DNA from 2 places in the Aurantimonas litoralis genome. Region 2 is predicted to be linked to the other one. Evidence: predicted binding sites of a transcription regulator. Region 2 holds the regulator's gene; the other holds the start of a gene.
The links. The regulator LexA, encoded in region 2, represses DNA repair genes until DNA is damaged. The targets are predictions, from matches to a motif close to TGTTCNNNNTGTGTTCNG.
Positions count from the first base shown of each region.

Region 1: a site for LexA is predicted at 1,481-1,498, ahead of N7I30_RS04690 (YifB family Mg chelatase-like AAA ATPase). Genes of this name have one in related genera too.

Region 1 covers NZ_JAPFBM010000001.1:974,132-977,755, forward strand. Annotated here, with positions in the region: gene N7I30_RS04685 (hypothetical protein) at 1-1,378, shown strand, start outside; gene N7I30_RS04690 (YifB family Mg chelatase-like AAA ATPase) at 1,571-3,103, shown strand; gene N7I30_RS04695 (class I SAM-dependent methyltransferase) at 3,111-3,624, shown strand, end outside.
Region 2 covers NZ_JAPFBM010000007.1:53,359-56,982, forward strand. Annotated here, with positions in the region: gene N7I30_RS14830 (ComEC/Rec2 family competence protein) at 1-742, shown strand, start outside; gene lexA (transcriptional repressor LexA) at 837-1,556, opposite strand; gene N7I30_RS14840 (molybdopterin molybdotransferase MoeA) at 1,600-2,841, opposite strand; gene moaC (cyclic pyranopterin monophosphate synthase MoaC) at 2,838-3,338, opposite strand; gene trpC (indole-3-glycerol phosphate synthase TrpC) at 3,335-3,624, opposite strand, start outside.

The sequences.
Region 1 (3,624 bases), on a different contig from region 2:
CGACCGTCTCATCGGTGTGGTTCTGATCGTCACGGGCGTCGCCATCCTTCTGCGCGAATGGGTGGGCAGCGCGGGCGCAGGGCTGGTCGCGGCCGCCGGCATCCTCGTCTTCCTGGTTCTCGCCACGCCGCGGGCGCCCTGGTCGCGCCAGGCCTTCGTGGCGCTCGGCCTCGGCCTCGTCGCCATCGCCCTCTTCACCCGCGCCGACTGGCTTGCCATCACGATAAAGGGGCTCGAACAGGGCGGCTTCATCGCGGCCTTCTTCATCGCGCTCGCCTCGCTGCGCGGCCCCGCCGCCGCCTCGCCGGCCATCGAGCGATGCGGGCAGTATCTCGCCAGCCAGCCGCCCGGCAAACGCTATCTGGCGCTGACCACGGGCGGGCATCTCTTCGCGCTGATCCTCAGCTACGGCGCGATCTCGCTCCTGGGCGGGCTGACCGAAAGCATCGCCAGCCGCGAGCCCAACGCCGAGATCCGCGAGATCCGCAACCGGCGCATGCTGCTGGCCATCCAGCGCGGCTTCGTCGCCTCGCTCACCTGGTCGCCGCTGGCCTTCGCCATGGCGATCTCCACCTCGGTCATCCCCGGCTCGTCATGGAGCGGGGCCGCCGTCTTCGCGATCTTCAACGCGGCCCTCGTCACCTTCATCGGCTGGGCGCTGGACACCTACTTCAAGCCGAAGCTGACCCAGCCGGCACCGGCACGGCGCGACCCGATCGGCGGCTGGCGCGACCTGAAGCCGCTTCTGGCACTGCTCGTCCTGCTCTTTTCGGGCGTTGCGGTGCTGGAGCTTCTGACCGGGCTGCGGGTGATCGCGGTGGTGATGCTGCTGGTGCCGACCATCGCCATCGGCTGGATCGTCATCCAGTCCCGCGGCGAGATCGGAACCGCGGCGCGCACCGCGACGCGGCTGAAGCGGCTGGCCCTCATCGACATCCCCTCCTTCCAGTCCGAGCTGATCCTTCTGGTCATGGCCGGCTTTATCGGCGCCACCGGCGGCGAGTTGCTGCAGCCACTGATCGCCGATCAGGCCCTGGCGCTGGACGCCATCCCGGTCTCGGTGATCCTCGTCGCCATCGTCTGGATCATCCCGCTGCTCGGCCAGCTCGGCATGAACCCGATCCTGTCGGTGTCGCTGCTGGCGCCGCTGCTGCCGTCGGCCGCCGCCATGGGCGTGTCGCCGAACGTCGTCGTCGTCGCGCTGACCGCCGGCTGGGCGCTCACCGGCGCATCATCGCCCTTCACGGCGACGACGCTGCTGATCGGCCGCCTCGGCCACACAAGCGCCTTCCGGGTCGGGGTGGTCTGGAACGGCGGCTTCATGGTGGCCGGCCTGCTGGCCCTGTCGGCCACCGTCTTTCTCATGGCGCAGCTCTGAGCCGCGCACGGCGCGCGACATCTGCTTGACGCGTTAACGATGGCTTAACCATTGAGCCATCGCTGGACAACGACTCACTCTGGAGCCGATTTGTTTCTGTCCTGTTCTTGTTTCATTCCGATTTCCATGCTTACCTAACGTCGCTTTCCGGCAAAGTGGGTGAGCGGGAGTTCATCACGAGGGGTGGTGGCGATGGTATCGCGGGTCAAGACGGTGGCGTTTCAGGGCATCGAGGCGATTCCCGTCGACGTGCAGGTGATGGTGGCGCCGGGCAAGGTCGGCATCCAGATCGTCGGCCTGCCGGACAAGGCCGTGGCCGAGAGCCGCGAGCGGGTGCAGGCGGCCCTGCATGCCTCAGGCCTGTCGATGCCGCCCAAGAAGGTGACCGTCAATCTCGCCCCCGCCGACCTGCCCAAGGAGGGCAGCCATTACGATTTGCCGATCGCCCTCGGGCTGATGGCGGCACTCGGCGCGATCCCGTCCGACGCGTTGGCCGGCTATGTCGTCCTCGGCGAGCTCTCCCTCGACGGCATGACCACCGCGGTCGCCGGGGCGCTGCCGGCGGCAATGGGCGCCAACGCAATCGGCCTCGGCCTGATCTGCCCGGCCGAGAGCGGCGCGGAGGCGGCCTGGGCGAGCCAGGACATGGACATCGTCGCCGCCCGCAGCCTGATCCAGATCGCCAATCATTTCCGCGGCACGCAGATCATCGCCCGGCCGGAGCCGGCCATCCGGGCCGTGCCCTCCGACCTGCCGGACCTTGCCGAGATCAAGGGCCAGATCGTCGCCAAGCGGGCGCTGGAGATCAGCGCGGCCGGCGGACACAACCTCCTGATGGTCGGCCCGCCCGGCTCGGGAAAATCGATGCTGGCGCAGCGCCTGCCATCGATCCTGCCGGCGCTGACACCGCGCGAACTCCTCGAAGTGTCGATGATCGCCTCGATCGCCGGGGAATTGTCCGGCGGCAAGCTGTCGGATCGCCGGCCGTTCCGCGCGCCGCATCATTCGGCCTCCATGGCGGCGATGGTCGGCGGGGGCCTGCGGGCGCGGCCCGGCGAGGTCTCGCTCGCCCATCGCGGCATCCTGTTCCTCGACGAATTCCCCGAATTCTCGCCGGTCGTGCTGGATTCCCTGCGCCAGCCGCTGGAGGCCGGCGAAAGCGTCATCGCCCGGGCCAATCACCGGGTCACCTACCCGGCCAAGATGCAGCTCGTCGCCGCGATGAATCCCTGCCGGTGCGGCATGGCCGGTGAGCCGGGCCGCAGTTGTGCCCGCGGCCCGCGCTGCGCCGCCGACTACCAGGCCCGCATCTCCGGCCCGCTGATGGACCGGATCGACATCCGCGTCGACGTGCCGGCGGTGACGGCCGCCGACCTGATCAAGCCGCAGCCGGCGGAATCCTCGGCCGACGTCATGGCGCGCGTCGCCGCTGCGCACGCCCTGCAGACGGAGCGCTACGAAAGCCTCGGCCTGCCCGGCTCGACCCGCAACTCCCATTGTCCGGCCGCCCTGATCGAAAGCGTAGCCGAGCCCGACCGGGAGGGCCGGACACTGCTGCAGGAGGCGGCCGAGCAGATGCGCTTCTCCGCCCGCGCCTATCACCGCATCCTCAAGGTCGCGCGTACCCTCGCCGATCTCGACGGCGACGACATGGTCCGACGCATCCATCTGGCCGAGGCGATCTCCTACCGCATGGCCGGCGAGCGGCTGGCCGCCGCGGCATGACGGCAAGATGAGCGCGGAGCTTCACCCTGCCGTTGCGGGCTACGACCTCATCGCCGACCGCTTCGAGGCCGCGCGCCGGCTGAAGCCGTGGGAGCCGCCCTTCTACGCGCAGCTGGCGGCGGCGCTGCCGTCCGGGGCGCGGCTCCTGGATTGCGGCTGCGGCACCGGTCACGCGGGGCTGGTGCATCTGCTGGAGGCCGGCCTCTCGATCACCGCGCTGGACGGCTCGGCCGCCATGCTGGCGCATTTCCAGCGGGCCTACCCGCAGGTGCGGACCATCCTGTGCGACATGCGGGCCTATCTCCCGGCCGTGTCCTTCGATGCCATCGTCGCCTGGGACAGCTTCTTTCATCTGGACCATGGCGACCAGACGGCGATGCTGGGCCGCTTCGCGGCCTGGCTGCGCCCCGGCGGGTGGCTGCTGTTCACCAGCGGGCCGTCCCATTCGAGCGTCCGCGACACGATGTTCGACGTGCCTTTCGCCTATGCCAGCTACTCGGATGCCGGTTACCGGGTGCTCC
Region 2 (3,624 bases):
CGACCAGGCGATCGGACGCGTGACCGCCTTGGGGCTTCTGCTGCTGACGGCGGCAATCCTCACCGCATCCTGTCTCGCAAGCCGGTTGCGCTGGCTTGGCCTCCCGCTGGCACTGGCCGGATTCATTGCTGCGCCCGACAGGACAGCCCCGCCCGAGCTCCTGATCTTTGAGGACGGCAAGGAGGTCGCGACCCTCGCGGCGGACGGCCAGCTTGCCTTCCTGCGCGCAAGGCCCAGCGGCTTCATCGCGGAACAATGGGAGCGGGCCTTCGAGGCACGGGCGCCGCGGGGCGAGGACACCGAGCGAATCCGTGCGACGCTTCCCGCGGAGTGCGCGGCCAAATATTGCCGCTTCACCACGCGCGGCGGCCTGCGTGTGGTCTGGACGGAGGATTATGCCCGCACGGGCAATGCCTGCGACGAGGCGGATGTCGCCATCGTCTCGCGGGCGATCCGGCTTGCCGAATGCCGGTCCGGCGCCGTCCTGGTGACGCTGCGCACGCTGCGACGCACGGGCTCGCTGGCGATCGGCCGGGAGGCGGCGACGGGCCGGCCCCGCATCGTGCAGGCGATCAGCGATCCGCCCGAACGCTGGAACGTCCACCGGCTTGCGCCCTGGCCGGAATATTGGCGCAAGCCCGCCGCGCCGGACTCGCCGGTGACTGTCACGCAGCCGGCGTCGGCGACCGTCAGCAATAGAGGCCCGGCCGGTTCAGGCCGAACCGCGACGGCTGCGCCCTGAACGAGGACGGGCCGGTTTCGGGCCTCAACTCTTCGGGCGCGAGTCGCGAGGGCTTATCATCCGTTCTGCGCCGACCGTGTCCCGTTCGAAGCGGTCAGTAGCGGCGGATCAGGCCGATCAGCTTGCCCTGGACCTTGACCCGGTCCGAGCCAAAGATCCGGGTTTCATAGGCCGGATTTGCCGCCTCCAGCGCAATCGTGTCGCCGCGACGGCGGAAACGCTTGAGCGTCGCTTCCTCGTCGTCGACGAGGGCGACGACGATCTCGCCCGGAGTCGCCGTGTCGCCCCGGCGGATGACCACCGTGTCGCCGTCGAGAATGCCGGCCTCGATCATCGAATCGCCCTTCACTTCGAGGGCGTAATGTTCGCCGCTGCCCAGCATGTCCGGCGGAACGACGATGGAATGGGTGTTGTGCTGGATGGCCGAGATCGGCACGCCGGCGGCGATGCGTCCCATGACCGGGATGGCCGTCGAGGCAGACGCCTTGGCCGGCGCCGGCTGCACCGCGGGTGCGGGCCGGGCCGTGTCGCGGCTGCCTTCGATGACGCTCGGCTTGAATCCGGTGCGCCCGACGGGGGCCGGGCGGTTGCCCTGAATCGACTCGGGCAGTTTCAGGATTTCCAGCGCACGGGCCCGGTTGGGCAGGCGGCGGATGAAGCCCCGTTCCTCGAGCGCGGTGATCAGGCGGTGAATGCCGGACTTGGACCGCAGGTCCAGCGCGTCCTTCATTTCATCGAAGGACGGGGGCACACCAGTCTCGCGCACCCGATCGTTCACGAAGACCAGAAGATCGTGCTGCTTGCGCGTCAGCATCCGGGCGACTCCTCAAAACAAAACCTGAACAAAGCTATCTGTTCTAGTTGTGTTCCGCAAGTGGCTCCAGCGCCGTCAGGGGGACGTAATCGCAGGGATCGCCTGCTTCGGCCGGTGCGGCGCGGACCGGCCGGACGAGCAGCGCATCGGCCGCGGCATAGATCGACAGCAGCGAGGAATCCTGCCGCGACAACGGCACGATGCGGGGCGGGCCGGCGCCGTCCGGTTCGATCCGGGCGCGCACGAAATCCGTGCGGTCGCCATTGTCCGGCATCGGCGCGGCGAGAACGCCCCGGCGGTAGAGCGGACGCGCGGGCCGGCCCGCGAGGCGCCGGACCAGCGGCGCCAGGAACAGGGTCGCGGCGACCATGGAGGACGCGGGGTTGCCGGGCAGGCCGACGACCCGCATGTCGCCCAGCCTGCCGGCCATCAGCGGCTTGCCGGGGCGCATCGCCACCTTCCAGAAGTCGAGGGAGACGCCATGGGCGGCGAACACCTTGCCGACGAGATCGTGGTCGCCGACCGATGCGCCGCCGATGGTGACGAAGATGTCGGCGCCGTCCGCGATCGCCTGCGTCAGCTGGGCATCGATGGCCGCTTCCCGGTCGGGCGCGATGCCGCAATTCAGTGGCAGGCCGCCGGCCTCGCGCACCAGTGCGGCGACGCCGAAGGTGTTGGAGGCGACGATCTGCGACGGGCCGATGGTCTCGCCGGGCAGGACGAGTTCGTCGCCGGTCGCCAGGATCGCAACACGGGGACGGCTGCGTACCGGGATCGCCGGATGGCCGCCGCTGGCGGCCAGCGCGATGGCGCCCGGGGTCAGCACCGTGCCGGCGGTCAGAAGCGGCGTGCCGGCTGCGAAGTCGATTCCCGCTGGGCGGATGTGCTGGCCGACGACGACCGGCGCCGTCGCCGTGACGGTGCCGTCCCGCCGGTCGGCGTTCTCCTGGATCAGGATGGCGTCTGCGCCGGCCGGGACCGGCGCTCCGGTGGAGATGCGGATGGTCTCGCCTGGCTGCAGCGTGCCGTCATAGGCATGGCCGGCGGCCGATTCGCCGACGAGCCGCAGGGAGGGGAAGGGCGCTTTGTCGCCAAGGTCGGCGGCGCGGACCGCGTAGCCGTCCATGGCGGAGGCGTCGAAGGCCGGCTGGGTGCGCAGCGAGGCAAGGTCCGCCGCCAGAATGCGGCCCGACGCGTCGCGCAGAGGGAGCGTCTCGGTGCGGACGAGGGGGCGGGCGTCCTCAACGAGGAGACGGTAGGCCTCCTCGACGGGTATGAGACTCACGACGCGGCGTCCGCCGACCAGTCGCCGGAGCGGCCGCCGGATTTTGCCAGGAGGCGGATGCCGCTGATGGTCATGGAGCGGTCGACCGCCTTGGCCATGTCGTAGATGGTGAGGCAGGCGACCGAGACGGCCGTCAGCGCCTCCATCTCGACGCCGGTCTTGCCGCCGACGCGCGCCGTCGCGGTGACCCGCAGGCCGGGCAGCGCAGGCTCGGCGGTGATCTCCACGCCGATCTTCTCCAGCATCAGCGGATGGCAGAGCGGGATCAGCTCGTGGGTCTTCTTGGCGCCCATGATGCCGGCAATGCGGGCAATGCCGATGACGTCGCCCTTCTTGGCCTCGCCGGCCAGGATCAGATCGAGCGTCGCCGGCTCCATCATCACGAAGCCTTCGGCCTCGGCGACGCGGCGCGTCCGCTCCTTGTCGCCGACATCGACCATGGACGCGGCGCCGGTGGCGTCGAGATGGGTCAGCGTGGCGTCGCGCGGATCGCTCATGCGGGCACCGTGACGGCGGGATCGCCGCCGATCAGCGCACGGGTCGCGGCCTCGACGTCGTCCTGACGCATCAGGCTCTCGCCGACGAGAAAGGTGCGGATGCCGTGCCCGGCAAGGCGCAGGCAATCGGCATGGGTGAAGATGCCGCTCTCGCCGACCAGGACGCGATCGTCGGGCACGAGGGCGGCGAGCCGCTCGGCGGTGTCCAGCGAGGTCTCGAAGGTCCGCAGATTGCGGTTGTTGATGCCCAGCAGCGGCGAGGCGAGGGCGAGCGCCCGCTCGGTCT